Regions from separate parts of the Mesorhizobium hunchu genome, predicted to be linked through region 2. Evidence: predicted binding sites of a transcription regulator. Region 2 holds the regulator's gene; the other holds the start of a gene.
The links. Region 2 encodes PhoB, which activates phosphate uptake and scavenging genes when phosphate is short. Its sites were predicted from a motif close to TGTCATNNANCTGTCAT; they were not measured.
Positions count from the first base shown of each region.

Region 1: the regulator PhoB is predicted to act here: its motif matches at 4,693-4,709, upstream of ABMA46_RS13280 (LTA synthase family protein).

Region 1 is NZ_JBEBMG010000006.1:244,770-252,260, reverse strand. Features, by position in the region: gene mltG (endolytic transglycosylase MltG) at 1-931, opposite strand, end outside; gene fabF (beta-ketoacyl-ACP synthase II) at 1,029-2,291, opposite strand; gene ABMA46_RS13295 (acyl carrier protein) at 2,326-2,562, opposite strand; gene fabG (3-oxoacyl-[acyl-carrier-protein] reductase) at 2,760-3,497, opposite strand; gene fabD (ACP S-malonyltransferase) at 3,547-4,488, opposite strand; gene ABMA46_RS13280 (LTA synthase family protein) at 4,830-6,659, shown strand; gene ABMA46_RS13275 (LysR substrate-binding domain-containing protein) at 6,804-7,491, opposite strand, start outside.
Region 2 is NZ_JBEBMG010000002.1:612,852-620,342, reverse strand. Features, by position in the region: gene pstA (phosphate ABC transporter permease PstA) at 1-721, shown strand, start outside; gene pstB (phosphate ABC transporter ATP-binding protein PstB) at 718-1,524, shown strand; gene phoU (phosphate signaling complex protein PhoU) at 1,554-2,249, shown strand; gene phoB (phosphate regulon transcriptional regulator PhoB) at 2,267-2,956, shown strand; gene ABMA46_RS06495 (CHASE domain-containing protein) at 3,159-4,781, shown strand; gene ABMA46_RS06490 (YMGG-like glycine zipper-containing protein) at 4,913-5,161, opposite strand; gene ABMA46_RS06485 (hypothetical protein) at 5,245-5,592, opposite strand; gene ABMA46_RS06480 (sensor histidine kinase) at 5,685-6,713, opposite strand; gene ABMA46_RS06475 (DUF1328 domain-containing protein) at 6,882-7,046, opposite strand; gene ABMA46_RS06470 (response regulator) at 7,137-7,491, opposite strand, start outside.

The DNA of each region.
Region 1 (7,491 bases), on a different contig from region 2:
TGTAGGGTGTCTGCTTGTCGATGTCGGACTGGTAGATCGGCCTGTCGGCGGGCTTTCCCTTGCCGCCGAACAGACCGTAGATGATCGTCGGGTCCGATTGCAGCCGCATTCCCTTCGCCAGCCTGTTGAGGAAGACGGCGGCGACGCGCGAGCGCTCGTCGCTTTTGCCGGTTTCCTTTTCCACGATGGACGCAAGGGTCACGAACTCGTCGACATTCGCCAGCGGCAGGTCCGGCGAGCGGCGGGCCCAGATATCGGCGACCAGCTTCTTCTGATCGGCGAGCAGTTTGTCCACCATCTCCTGGCGAGTGGCGCCGCGCGTGAAGCGCAGCGTATCGGTGGCGAGGCTTCCTTCCGCCGGGAGGCTGGCCGGCATGTCGCCGTCGAGTTCCGGCTGCGACGCGATCTTCTCGAACGCCTGCTCGACGGTCAGGCCTTCCGGTATCGTCAGCGAATACATCACCGACTTGCCGCTCTTCAAAAGGTCCATGATGTCGCGCATCGAGGCGTGCGGCTTGATCCGGTATTCACCGGCCTTCAGCGCCTGGTCGTTGCCGTAGGCGCGGACACCAAGCCGGAAAATCCTCGAATTGCTGATCAGCCCGCGGCTCTCCAATTGCGTGGCGATCTCCGCCACGCCGCTGTTCTGCTTGACCACGAAGGTGTCGCCGCTCTGCGAGGGGCCTGGCCCGACGAATTCCTGCTTGCCGAAATAAAGCGCCACACCAGCCGCCAGCACCAGAAGCATGACGCAGGAGACGACAAAGTTCATGAACACGATGATCTGGCTGCGCGACGCGCGCGAGCGCTTGCCGGGCGGCGGCGTGCCGGCCTCCGGGCGCAACGCCTCGCTGGCCGATTTCGGCACGATGGTGGTGGGCGGGACCGGACGCTGTCCGAATTCACCATCATTCGGTGGATTGCTGTTCATGACGCGCTACCGTTCGATTGTTCCACGAATCCCCTCCGGAACAGTAGAAGCGAATATGGCGAAATTGACAGCCGGACCGGCAGGAAACCGCCCGGCCTCACCCATCGTAACGCTTGAAAACCAGCGACGCGTTCGTTCCGCCGAAACCGAAGGAGTTCGACAGAGCGACATCGATCCGCCGCTGCCTCGGCTTGTTCGGAACGAGATCGATGGCCGTTTCCCGCTCGGGGTTGTCGAGATTGATGGTCGCCGGCGCGATGTTGTCGCGCATCGCCAGGATACAGAAAATGGCTTCTGCGGCACCGGCCGCGCCAAGCAGATGGCCGATAGAGGACTTGGTCGACGACATCGATATCTTCGAGGCAGCGTCCCCGACGAGGCGCTCGACGGCGCCGAGTTCGATCGTATCGGCCATGGTCGACGTGCCGTGGGCGTTGATATAGTCGACATCGCCCGGCGTCAGGCCGGCACGCTTCAGCGCCGCAGTCATGCAGCGGAAAGCACCGTCGCCGTCCTCTGCAGGTGCGGTGATATGGTAGGCGTCGCCCGTCAGCCCGTACCCCACGACCTCGCCGTAGATTTTCGCGCCGCGCGCCTTGGCGTGCTCGAGTTCCTCCAGCACCACCACGCCGGCGCCCTCGCCCATGACGAAGCCGTCGCGGTCACGGTCATACGGTCGCGACGCCTTCTCCGGCGTGTCGTTGTAGTCCGTAGAGAGCGCGCGGCAGGCGGCAAAGCCGGCCAGCGACAGACGTGTGACGGCGGCTTCGGCACCGCCGGCCACCATGACGTCGGCGTCGCCGAACTGGATCAGCCGCGCCGCGTCGCCGATGGCGTGCGCGCCCGTCGAACAGGCGGTGACCACGGCATGATTCGGGCCTTTCAGCCCGTGCTTGATCGACACCTGGCCGGACACCAGATTGATGATGTTGCCGGGAATGAAGAACGGGCTGATGCGGCGCGGGCCGCGTTCCTGCATGAGCAGAGCGTTCTCGGCGATCCCCTCGATGCCGCCGATGCCGGAGCCGATCATCACGCCGGTCGCGCAACGATCCGCCTCGGTCTGCGGAACCCAGCCGGAATCCCGCAACGCCTCGTCCGCGGCCGCGATGCCGTAGAGGATGAAGTCGCCGATCTTGCGAAGCTCTTTCGGCTCCAGGACCGTCTCGGGGTTGAAGGTGCCCCCGGCGCCATCGCCACGCGGGATGACATTGGCGATCTTGCACGGCAGGTCGTCGACCTCGAACTCCGTCACGCGCCGCGCGGCGCTGCGCCCCGTGAGCAGCTGTTGCCAGCTGTGCTCGAAGCCCATGCCGAACGGCGAAAGGAGCCCAAGGCCCGTTACGACGACGCGCCGCATCACATGCCTATCCCGCGGATGCGATTCGCAGGCGTCAGGCCGAAGCCTTGTCGATGTACTTCACGGCATCGCCGACGGTGAGGATCGTCTCCGCCGCATCGTCCGGAATCTCGACGCCGAATTCTTCCTCGAACGCCATGACGAGTTCGACCGTGTCGAGGCTGTCCGCGCCAAGGTCGTCGATGAAGCTCGCCTGTTCGGTTACCTTGTCGGCATCCACACCAAGATGCTCGATAACGATCTTCTTGACGCGCTCTGCGGTGTCACTCATGTGGGCATCCTCGTCTGATGTTATGTCTGTCTTCGTTAGCGGCCACAATGCCGCTAATCAAGGGCAAAGATAGTCCTGCTGAAATCGCCGGGCGAACGCCGAAGTCTGGTGCCGGGTCGCCAGGTTGCGGGTCGCAATACACGAAAAGGCGGCACTGTCCAAGGCGAAATGGCCTTTCCCAAGCCCTCGCGCGACGCTCAGATCATGGCCATTCCGCCGTTGACGTGAACGGTCTGCCCCGTCACGTAGCCCGCCTCGTCCGAGGCCAGCCAGGCGACGGCCGAAGCCACTTCGGCGCCTGTTCCCATCCGCTTCATGGGGATGGCGGCCATGATGGCTTCTTTCTGCTTGTCGTTCAGCTTGCCGGTCATGGCCGATTCGATAAAACCCGGCGCCACGCAATTGACCGTGATGTTACGGGTGGCGATCTCCTGCGCCAGCGACTTGGAAAAGCCGATCATGCCGGCCTTGGAGGCGCAGTAGTTGGCCTGGCCCGGGTTGCCGGTGACGCCGACCACGGAGGTGATGTTGATGATGCGGCCGTGACGGCGGCGCATCATCGGATGCGTCAGTTCCCGCGTCAGCCGGAAGACGGCGCCGAGATTGACGTCGAGCACGGCGTCCCAGTCCTCGTCGGACATCCTGACGAACAGTCCGTCGCGAGTGATGCCGGCGTTGTTGACCAGAATGTCGACGCCTTCCAGTTCGGCCTCCGCCTTCTGGCCGAGCGCCTTGACCTGATCCCGGTCAGAGAGGTCGGCCGGAAACAGCTTGACCCGCTCACCGAGATCGCCTGCCAGCGCTTCCAGTCTCTCGACCCGAGTGCCATGCAGCCCGACGATGGCGCCCTGCGCATGCAGGATGCGCGCGATCGCCTCGCCGATGCCCCCGGATGCGCCTGTGACGAGCGCCTTGCGGCCGGTCAGGTCGAACATTTTTTTCTCCTCGATCGCTCCCTCATAAGGGAGAAGTCAATCCAGATGCCTAGCCGAGCGACGCCAGAGCTGCATCGACATCGGCGGGCGCGCCGACATTGGCTACCGCGATATCGCGATTGATACGCCGCGCCAATCCCGAAAGCACCTTGCCGGCTCCGATTTCGTAGAGCGTGGTGACGCCCTCGGCGCCGAACCATTCCACCGTCTCGCGCCAGCGCACCCGTCCGGTGACCTGCTCGACCAGACGCGCGGCGATTGTTTCCGGATCGCTGGTGGGGGTCACGGACACATTGGACACCACAGGCACGACCGGCGGATTCTTCGCCACGCCCGCCAGCGCCTCGCGCATGGCGTCGGCGGCGGGCTGCATCAACGCCGAGTGGAAGGGCGCGGAGACCTGCAGCATCAGGGCGCGCTTGGCACCCTTTTCGCTGCACAGCGCGGCTGCCCGCTCGACGGCGGCCCTGGCGCCGGAAATGACGAGTTGCCCGCCGCCATTGTCATTGGCGACCTGGCACACCGCCCCTTGCGCGGCCTCGGCGCAGGCCGTCTCCACGTCGGCCTGCTCCAGCCCGATGATGGCGGCCATCGCCCCCTCGCCCACCGGGACGGCCGACTGCATCGCGTTGCCGCGGATGCGCAGGAGCCGGGCCGCGTCGGCGATGGAGACGAATCCCGCGGCAGCGAGCGCGGAATATTCGCCCAGCGAATGACCGGCGACGTAGCCGACCTTGTCCTTCAGGGAGAACCCCCTGGATTCCAAGGCCCTCATGGCCGCCAGCGAAACCGCCATCAGTGCCGGCTGCGCATTGGCGGTCAGCATCAGGGTTTCCTCCGGCCCCTCCCAGATGAGCTTCGACAGCTTCTCGCCGAGCGCTTCATCGACCTCTTCGAAGACCCTGCGCGCTTCCGGGTATGACTCGGCAAGGTCCTTGCCCATGCCGACCGCCTGGCTGCCCTGTCCGGGAAATGTAAATGCGATGGCCATGTTACGCCCCGTTTTCGATCGCCCTGCGTGTGACCAAGGCGGCCTTGCAAGTCAAGCCCCGTCCCCGGCGGCCTCGAAGAGCTGAAAGGCTAACCCACCTGTTTCAAAAGAGCTTTTTCGATCACTCATGATTAAAACCGAACACGAATCTTTTGCCGGCTCTTCCCAATTTTGCCGCAACCTTTAGGCTGATATGACATTGAGATGACGGTTCCGTGACGCTTTTCACGGCTGAGGGCTTGGAATTGGAACGGAAAAAAGACACCCGCCATCGGGCGCATCCGCCAGTCGCCGACGCTGAATTTTCAGCCTCCGGCACGTGGGCATCATTCAGGGCCGGACTGGGCTACGCCCTTGTCTCGCTCCTTGCCGCGGCCGTTCTCGTCTTCCTGATCGAGCTGATTTTCCGTGGCGATTTCGCTGCTACGGTCGGTTTCTTCCTGCAACCCTTCAAACCAGGATGGACGACCGTCATCCTTTTCACGCTTATTCTGGTGGCGCTGGATGCCATCCTTGGCCGCAGGTATCAGGGACTGATGGTCGTCGCGCCGCTGACCTTGTCGCTGGCTTTCGTCGGCCACCAGAAGTCGCACTATCTTGGCGACCCGCTCTATCCAACCGATTTCCTCTATGCGCGCCAGATCGTCGATCTCATGCCGTTGCTTGTGCGTGAACGTCCATGGACCGCCGTCGCCATGGCTGTCGGCATCGTCGCCGGGCTTGCGCTTCTCGTCTACACATGGCGTGAATGGCGCCGACGCATGCCGCGCCTGACCTATAAGGGCAGACTGGCGCGCCTTGCGCTTTGCCTGCCGATGCTGGCCTTCTTCGTCTCGATCATGGACTACGCGACGTTTTCGTGGACGCGCGACCGCCTCCAGATCATCCCCATGATGTGGGACCAGAAGGAAAACTACGCTTCCAACGGTTTCGCACTCGCCTTTGCGCTCAACGTGCCTATGGCGCATGTCGGCGCGCCCTCCGGCTATTCCGCCAAGGCCATTGACGCAATCGCCAAACCGAGGGTCGCACCGTCGATGCCGGCGGAAAAGCCCGACATCATCATCGTGATGAGCGAATCCTTCTGGGATCCGACGCAACTGCCGGGCGTGTCGATCACGCCCGATCCCATTCCGCACGTCAGGTCGCTGCGCTCGGGCTCGATGTTTTCGCCCGAGTTCGGCGGCATGACCGCAAATATCGAATTCGAGACGCTGACAGGTTTTTCGAACGCATTCCTGCCCACCGGCAGCATTCCCTACCAGCAATATGTGCGCGCGCCGATCCCATCTGTTGCCAACTTCCTGAAGAGCGAAGGCTACGAGGCGCGTGCCATCCACCCCGGCACCAACTGGTTCTGGAACCGGACCAACGTCTACGCCGACTTCGGCTTCGACGACTTCAAGTCCGAAGAGACGCTGCCGCCGATGCAGAAGCGTGGGCCGCTCGCCTCGGACGCCGCGATGACGGACGAGATCATCAAGGAAGCCGACGCCACCGAGAAGCCGTTCTTCTTCTTCGCCGTCAGCCTCCAGAATCACGGCCCTTACGAGCCGCACCGCTATTCGGACACAACGCACACCGTCGAGGCACCGATCAGCGATTGGGCATGCGCCTCGCTGCTTAGCTACGCCGAGGGCGCGTCGGACGCCGACAAGGGTCTCGAGAGACTGGTGGAATGGGCCAAGGCGCGCAAGCGCCCGACGGTCATTGCTTTCTTCGGCGACCACCTGCCGCCGCTCGGTCCCGTCTATGTTGAAACCGGCTTCCTGAAAGACAATGTCGCGCCGCGCCGCGAGCCGGCCGAGCAGATGAAGCCGCACCACGAGACGCCGCTGGTGATCTGGTCGAACAAGACGGGACCGGTCAAGGATCTCGGACCGGTCAGCCCGGCCTTCCTGCCCTATCATATCCTCAAGACGGCAGGTATCACCCACCCCTACTACACCGGCTTCCTCGGCGACCTGCAGAAGCACTATGCGGTGGTCGACCGCAACATGCTGCTGGAAACGGACGGGCAAGCGGTGATGGACTGGGCGCGTCAGAAGAAGATCGACCCGATGGTCCGCGATTTCCGCTATCTCCAGTACGACATGATGTTCGGCAAGCGTCGCGGCGCGGCCGAGTTCTTCCCCGAAACGGTCGACAAGCTAATCGCTCATACGAGCTGAGCGGTTTTCACCGACGCCTTCTGGACGCGGCTTTGGGCCGCCGGAGACCGAAAACCTCCGCACACCGGTGAATTCGGTTGTCGACAGGTCAATCGTCGAGCGAATACCCGAGATAAGCCCGAGCCTGACGGCGCAGGCGTTGCTTCAGAACTTTCCGGTTTCCCTGAACACTTCGAATGTCGTGCGAATATGGTCGGCGACCGACTTGACCGGCGCGCTGGCTTCCGGTGATACGACCATCGCCAGACTGTAGTTGCCGATCTCGGGCAAGCCGTCCTTGGCACCGAGCGCAACCATGTCGCTTCCGAGGAACGAGCGCGGCAGGGGCGCGATCGCCAGGTCGGACATGATCGCGGCGCGCTGGCCGGCCGTATGCGCGCTCATATAGGCGACGCGATAGTTGCGACCCTCGCGGCCCAGGGCCTCCAGCGCGCCTGCCCGCCATGCGCAGCCTTCCTCCCAGACCGATATCGGCATGGGGTCACGCAGATGGGCGCAGCCGCCCTTGGCGCCCGCCCACACGATCGGCTCCGTCAGCAGCACTTCGGCACCGATGGCGCTGGCCTTATAGGAATTGGTCAAGAGCGTGATGTCGAGCGCCCGGTCGTCCATGCGCCGCCTGAGATTGATCGACTGGTCGATGGTCACGTCCACCGCGATCGCCGGATGCGACTGGGCGAAACGCTTGAGGACATGCGGCAGAACCCGCTCGCCATAGTCATCCGGCGAGCCCAGTCGCACGACGCCGACGATGTCGGGCACGATGAACTTGGAGACCGCCTCGCGATTGATCGCCAGCAGCCGGCGCGCATAGCCGAGCAGCATCTCGCCG
Region 2 (7,491 bases):
GCTGGCCGGCGTCAATCTCGCCGTCTTCACTGAAATGACTCCGCCTCCGGGCGATGCGGGCGGCCTGCTCAACGCCATCTACGGCTCGGTCGTCATGACGGTCATCGCCGTGGCCGTCGGCACGCCGGTCGGCGTCATGGCCGGCACCTACATGGCCGAGTACGGGCGCTTCTCGAAGCTGACCACGGTCGTGCGCTTCATCAACGATATCCTGCTGTCGGCGCCCTCGATTATCATCGGCCTGTTCGTCTACGAACTGGTGGTGCGCCCGATGGGCCATTTCTCGGCGCTCGCCGGCGCGGTGGCGCTGGCGATCCTAGTCATACCGGTGGTGGTGCGCACCACCGAGGACATGCTGAACCTGGTGCCCAACACGCTGCGCGAGGCCGGTACGGCGATCGGCGCGCCGCGCTGGATCGTCATCCGCTCGGTCGCCTACCGCGCCGCGCTGTCGGGCATCGTCACCGGCATCCTTTTGTCGATCGCCCGCATCTCGGGCGAGACGGCGCCGCTGCTCTTCACCGCGCTCAACAACCAGTTCTGGTCGAGCAATCTCAATGCTCCGATGGCCAGCCTGCCCGTGACCATCTTCCAGTTCGCGCTCAGCCCCTATGAGGAATGGCAGCAGCTCGCCTGGACCGGAGCGCTTATCATCACCCTGACGGTGCTGGGCCTTTCGATCTTCGCCCGCAGCCTCACCGGACGCAGAGAGGACAGATGAAACCGATGTTGTCCACCGAACTCGACGTGGCCGCCGAACCGGCCGCCGAGACCGCCAAGATCGAGGTCAGGCACCTCAATTTCCATTACGGCCAGTCGAAGGCGCTGAAGGACATTTCGCTGTCCCTGCCGGCGCGCTCTGTCACCGCCTTCATCGGTCCGTCGGGCTGCGGCAAGTCGACCCTGCTCAGGTGCTTCAACCGCATCTATGAGCTCTATCCGCGCCAGAGCGCCGACGGCGAGATCCTGCTCGACGGCCGCAATATCCTCGACCGCTCGCAGGACCTCAACCTGTTGCGCACCCGCATCGGCATGGTGTTCCAGAAGCCGACGCCGTTCCCGATGTCGATCTACGAGAATATCGCCTTTGGCGTGAGGCTCTACGAGAAACTGCCGAAGTCCGAGATGGACGGGCGCGTGGAACATGCCCTGAAGCGCGCTGCGCTGTGGACCGAGGTCAAGGACAAGCTCGACGCCAGCGGCCTGTCGCTTTCGGGCGGCCAGCAGCAGCGCCTGTGCATCGCCCGCACGGTCGCGGTCAAGCCCGAGGTGATCCTGCTGGACGAGCCGGCCTCGGCCCTCGATCCGCTGTCGACGGCCAAGATCGAGGAACTGATCGACGAACTGAAGGACGACTACACGATCGTCATCGTCACCCACAACATGCAGCAGGCGGCGCGCGTCTCCTCCAAGACCGCCTTCATGTATCTCGGCGAGCTGATCGAGTTCGACAAGACCGAGAAGATCTTCACCTCGCCGCGCGAGAAGCGCACTCAGGACTACATCACCGGCCGGTTCGGCTGAGCGGCGGCACCGGATAACGGGGAAGGCAGATGGCTGAACATACGGTTGCATCCTTCGACGACGATCTGCGCGAGATCGGGCAGATCATCGACGGGATGGGCGAACTGGCCGGCACGATGGTCGGCGGCGCGACGAAGGCGCTTTTGTCGGCGGATGTCGCGCTGGCGCAGCGCGTCGTCTCCGACGACATCGTCATGGACGAGCGCCAGCGCGAGCTGGATTCCCGCGCCATCACGCTGATCGCCCGGCGCCAGCCGATGGCCGACGACCTGCGCTCGGTGCTGGGGGCGATCCGCATGGCCGGCGATCTGGAGCGGATCGGCGACCTTGCCAAGAACATTGCCAAGCGGGTCGGCGCCGTCGGCGAGAACGCCGTGCCGCGCGACCTGTCCCATTCGATCGAGGGCATGGCCCATCTGGTGCTCGAACAGGTCGACGACGTCATCCGCGACTATGCAGCGGGTGACGCCGCCGCGCTTACCCGGCTGCGCGCCAGCGACGAGAGCATCGACGCGCGCTATACGGCTGTCTTCCGCGAACTCCTGACCTACATGATGGAGGACCCGCGCAACATAACCGCCTGCACGCATCTTTTGTTCTGCGCCAAGAACCTGGAGCGCATCGGCGACCACGTGACCAACATCGCCGAAAATGCGTATTATATCCTGACAGGCGAACAGTTGCCGCCCAATCGTCCCAAGCGGGACGAGACGGCGGCGGCCTGAGGCAAGGTTTGGAACCGATGATCGCACCGCGCGTCATGGTGGTCGAGGACGAGGAGCCGCTCGGCGTGCTCCTGCGCTACAATCTCGAATCGGAGGGCTATCAGGTCGAGGTCGTCACGCGTGGCGACGAGGCCGAGGTGCGGCTGCAGGAAAGCACGCCCGACCTGCTGGTCCTGGACTGGATGGTGCCGGCGGTGTCGGGCATCGAGCTTTGCCGGCGCCTCAGGATGCGGCCGCAGACGGAGCGCCTGCCGATCATCATGCTGACGGCGCGCGGCGAGGAAAGCGACCGCGTGCGTGGCCTGCAGACGGGCGCCGACGACTATCTGGTCAAGCCGTTCTCGACGCCGGAATTCATGGCGCGCGTCAAGGCGCTGCTGCGCCGCGCGAAGCCGGAAGTGCTGTCGTCCGTGCTGAAGGTGGGCGACATCATGCTCGACCGCGAGCAGCACCGGGTCTACCGCAAGAAAAGCGAGATCAGGCTCGGCCCGACCGAGTTCCGGCTGCTCGAATTCATGATGCGGCATCCCGGCCGCGTCTTCTCGCGCAGCCAGCTTCTCGACAATGTCTGGGGCGAGACGATCTATATCGACGAGCGGACCGTTGACGTGCATGTCGGGCGGCTGCGCAAGGCGGTCAACACCGGCAGGATGCCCGATGTCATCCGCACCATTCGCGGCGCCGGCTACGCCATCCGAGAAGATTAAGCCGCGACGCCTGGCGCGCGCAGCGCTTCCTCGACGATGGTTACCGCACGCCTGCCGCGCATCTCTGGCGCTCGGCGGATCTTCGTCCGGTATCGCCTATGGTCAGCATGACCTGCGGATATCGCTGTCCCAATATCCAGCCATTGTGTTGACGCGCCAGATTGCTAAGAAGGGCGTAGCCTTTAGCGGACCACGCCGATAATTGAAGAAGTTGTTGCCCATCGCAGCGTTTGTGGCTGTCGCCCTGGTGAGCCTCGCCATGGCCGGTTTCGCCTTTTTCGCCTCGCAGGAGGCGGCGCGCATCAAGTTCGCCGCCACGGCTGACGATACGCTGAACCGCATAGAGAGCCGCGTCGATCTCCATCTGTCGCTGCTGCGGGCGACGCAGGCGCTGTTCGACGCCCGCAACGGCAAAATCAGGCAGAGCGAGTTCAAGGCGTTCTTCGATGCGCTGGACGTCGACGGCAATTTCGCCGGCCTGCGCGGCATCGGCTTCCTGAGATTGGTCAAGGCCGGAAATGAAGCCGTGGCGGAACGCGAGATGCGCGACGACCAGGGCCTCGACCGATCCATCTACCCGGCATCGACCCTGGCGTGGCGCGCGCCCATCGTGCTCTTCGAGCCGCTGGACGACGCGACCCGAACCGCCATCGGTTACGACATGATGAGCGATCCTGTGCGCCGGGCGGCGATCCAGAAGGCCATGGTCGACGATGAGCAGCACGCCAGCGGATTGACGATGCTGGGCAAGAACACCGGCACGGGGCAGGGATATCCAGGCTTTATGGTGTTCGTGCGCCTGACCGTATCGACCGCGCCGGACGTCGTGGACACCAAGACCACCGTCACGAGCGGATTCCTGTATGCCGCGTTCCGCGCCAAGGAACTGTTCGAGGCGGCCCTTCGGCGCGCGCCGTTGCTGCCGGTGAATATCGAGGTCTATGACGGGCGCGTCGATCCCGACAATCTCATGTTCCGTTCGCAAACACCGCCGACGAATGCGTTCGGCGACAAACTCCTGGCGACGCGGCAGATGACGGTGGCCGGGCGCGAATGGACGATCCTGTTCAGGCCGACCAGTGCGTTTTCGGCGCCGTCGTCGCGGATCGTTCCCATCATGCTCGGCATTTTCGGCCTGCTGCTGGCCAGCGCGATCGCGCTGGTGTCGCGCTATCAGGAGCGGGCCTACGATGCTGTCGCGCAATTGCACGAAAGCTCGGAAAAGAGCCTGCTCGAAAAGGATCTGATGCTTCAGGAAATGAAGCATCGCATCAAGAATTCGATCACCCGGGTGCTGGCTATCGCGCGCCAGACGGCGGCAGGCTCGAAAGATATAGACGAGTTCTCCAACTCCTTCGCGGCGCGGCTTCAGGCGATGGCCGCTTCGCAGGACATGCTGACGCGATCGCGCTGGCAGAAAGCCGATCTCAGCGATCTGTTGCGGATCGAACTCGGCCAGGTGTTCGGCAAGGAGCTGCCCGAAAACCTGTTGTCGGGACCGCAGGTGCTGCTCGACGAAACCACCACCCAGGCGCTCGGCCTGACCTTCCATGAGTTGGCCACCAACGCGCTCAAATATGGCGAGGCGGCGAAGTCGATCGATGCGCTGAACGTGTCATGGCGGCTGGAAGGGCTGGGACGGCACCGAACGCTTGCCCTCGACTGGAAAGAAAGAGGCCAGACGGATCTGGAAGCGCCTTCGAGGACGGGTTTCGGCACCAAGCTGATCGACATGAACATCACGCGCGAATTGCGTGGCACCATCAATCGCGACTTCCGGCCCGGCGGGCTGAGCGTCGCCATCCGGATTCCCCTGTCGGCCTGAACCCGCACCGTTTCACCGATGCCGCGTCGATATGCGTTCATTGTTAGTCGGCAACAGGGTAAGCGATACTATGGACGCAAAAAGGGGATCGGCTGGCCGATGCCCTGTTCTTACCGACGATCAACCGGGTGTCAGTTGCAGCGGGCCGTATAGATGCGACCGGTGCGCGGGCTGCGATACTGACAGTAGCCGTTGCGCAGGTTGCGGACCAGAAGGCCGGATCCCGCACCCACTGCGGCGCCGATGGCCGCGCCCTTCCAGCCGCCGATCGCGCCGCCGATCAGCGCTCCGGCGCCGGTGCCGACGCTGACATCCTGTTCCGTCGTGGTGCAGCCACTCAATGCCGCCACCGCCGCCACGGCCAACATAAGCTTGCGCATGAAGAACTCCTCTCGCTTTAAAAATCCCTCGCTTGACGGGACGGGCCAGCCGCCGGCGCAAGCTCAAGCCATACGTCGCATTTTTATCGTTTCAAGCCAACATGGTCTTTTTCGAAACCCGGCTCCGCAGACGCCACGACAAGGCTGTCACCGTCAACCGAACCCGGACGCTCGACCGAAGCCTCGATGCGGCCGTCCGGGCTGATGTCCCAGACGATTTCCCCGTCTTCCTCTTCCAGCGCGGGATCGACGGCAACGCATGTGCCGAAGACGCGCTCTCGCCGGCCCGCCATGTCGTCGAGCACGAAGGGACGGGTATCCGCGCATTCCTGAGCCGTCTCGAAGACGGGGACAGGGGCGGGAAGTTCCTTGCAACTGGAAAGGTCGTTGGAGCAACCGATGACCAGCAGGATGGCGGCGACGTGTTCCATGACTTGGAATCCTTTCTCGCCGCCAGAAACGGAGATGGCACGAGAAAGGTTCCGTCGGGAGATAGGGCAGCAATACCTGCTTCGAGACGCGCTCAGTCGGTCTCGAAATTGCCGTGTGGTACGGTGAGCCGGTACTGGAGCCGGTCGTCGTTGATGTCGAGCGCTGCGTTGCCGTTGAGCGAAGCGGGGACGACCCGTTCCAGTGCGATGGAACCGAAGCGCTTCGCGCCGTTGCCGCGGGAGTCTTTTTCGATGCGTTCGCTCCAGATGAGCGACAGGGCCGGCGCCTCGTCGTCGTCGCTTCCCAGGTCCGCCGATACGTCGACGAATCCGTCGGGGTGGGACAAGGCGCCGTAACTGACCGAATTCACCGCCAGTTCGTGCAGCGCAAGGCCGATGTGGAGAGCGGCATTCGGATTGAGGAAGGGATTGACGCCTTCGAAGCGAAGGCTGTGTGCGGAATCGGCGCTGTAGCGACCCACTTGGCCTTCCACAAGCTCTCTGAGCGCGGCGCCGCGCCAGTTGGACGAGGTCACCAGGTCCTGCGAAGCCGCCAGCGACTGGAGCCTGCCGCGAAAACGCGCCAGGAAATCGGCGATGGTCTCGGAATAGCGGCCGGTCTGCGAAGCGATGCTCTGGATGATGGCGAGCAGATTCTTCGACCGGTGGCTGAGCTCGCGCAGCAGGGCGCGCAAAGCCTGTTCGCGGCGCTTCTGCTCCGTGGTCTCGATCTTGGTGGTCATGACCCCCTGGACGTCGCCTTCGGTACTGAAATCGGCGTCCACCCATATATCGAACCAGCGCATGCCATCTTCGCCGGGGACGCTCAGTTCGAGGCGTTCGGGATTTCCGGTGGCGATGACATTGCGGCGCGCGGCCGCCAGACGCTCAGCCTGTAAGGGAGGGAGACCGCCCGCGCCGTCATCGGCGAACCACGGCGCCCGCATATTGCGCGCCCACACGGTCTTCAGGTCCCGATCCTGATAAAGAACGGCGATGCCGGCGTTGCGCAAGGCATGCAGCAATGCACGGCCAAGCTGATCGTCCTTCGACCCATCGGGCAGAGCCACGACCTCTTCCGCGTCCTTACTCTTTCCTTGCTCGCCGTTCCCTGAGCTCATCTGCCACCATTCGCCCCCGATATAAGCCGGCCGCCTGCTTGCCGCACGGGGATTTCTCCCTTGTCCCCCAGAAACAGTTCCGCCGGGCCGCTCTCCATGAGGAGCGCTGCCCGGCGGCGACTGGAATCCGCTTGAGGGGTGCGGTTTCCAGCGTTCCCATCTTTCGCGTCACGCCCGGCGGAATATACCGGCAAGCAGGGAAATCACCAGGAAGGCGAGGAAGATGAAGAACAGAATCTTCGCCAATCCTGCGGACGCCCCGGCGATGCCGCCGAAACCGAGCGCTCCGGCGATGATCGCCACGACGAGAAAAACTAGCGCCCAGTAGAGCATGGTCGTCTCCTTAGAATGCTGCGCCACAACGTCCGCGCGCCGGCCTTGGTTCCGTCTGCGTGAGAAAAAGCGCCATGAGCGCGTCCAGCCTCAGGCCGCTGCCTTGGCCTGCCGGTCGAAGAACAGCGCCTGGCTTATCAGCGCCTTGACCATGTCTGGATTGAACGGCTTGGTGACCAGGAAAGCCGGCTCCGGTCGCTCGCCGGTCAGCAGCCGCTCCGGGAAGGCCGTGATGAAGATGACCGGCACCGGCGTCGAGGAGAGGATCTCGTTGACGGCGTCGATGCCCGAACTGCCGTCGGCGAGCTGGATGTCGGCCAGCACCATGCGGGGATGCGTCCTGGCGAACATGGCGACGGCCTCGGCCTGGGTGCGGGCCGTGCCGACCACGCGGTGTCCGAGGCTTTCCACCATTTCCTCGATGTCCATGGCAATCAGCGGCTCG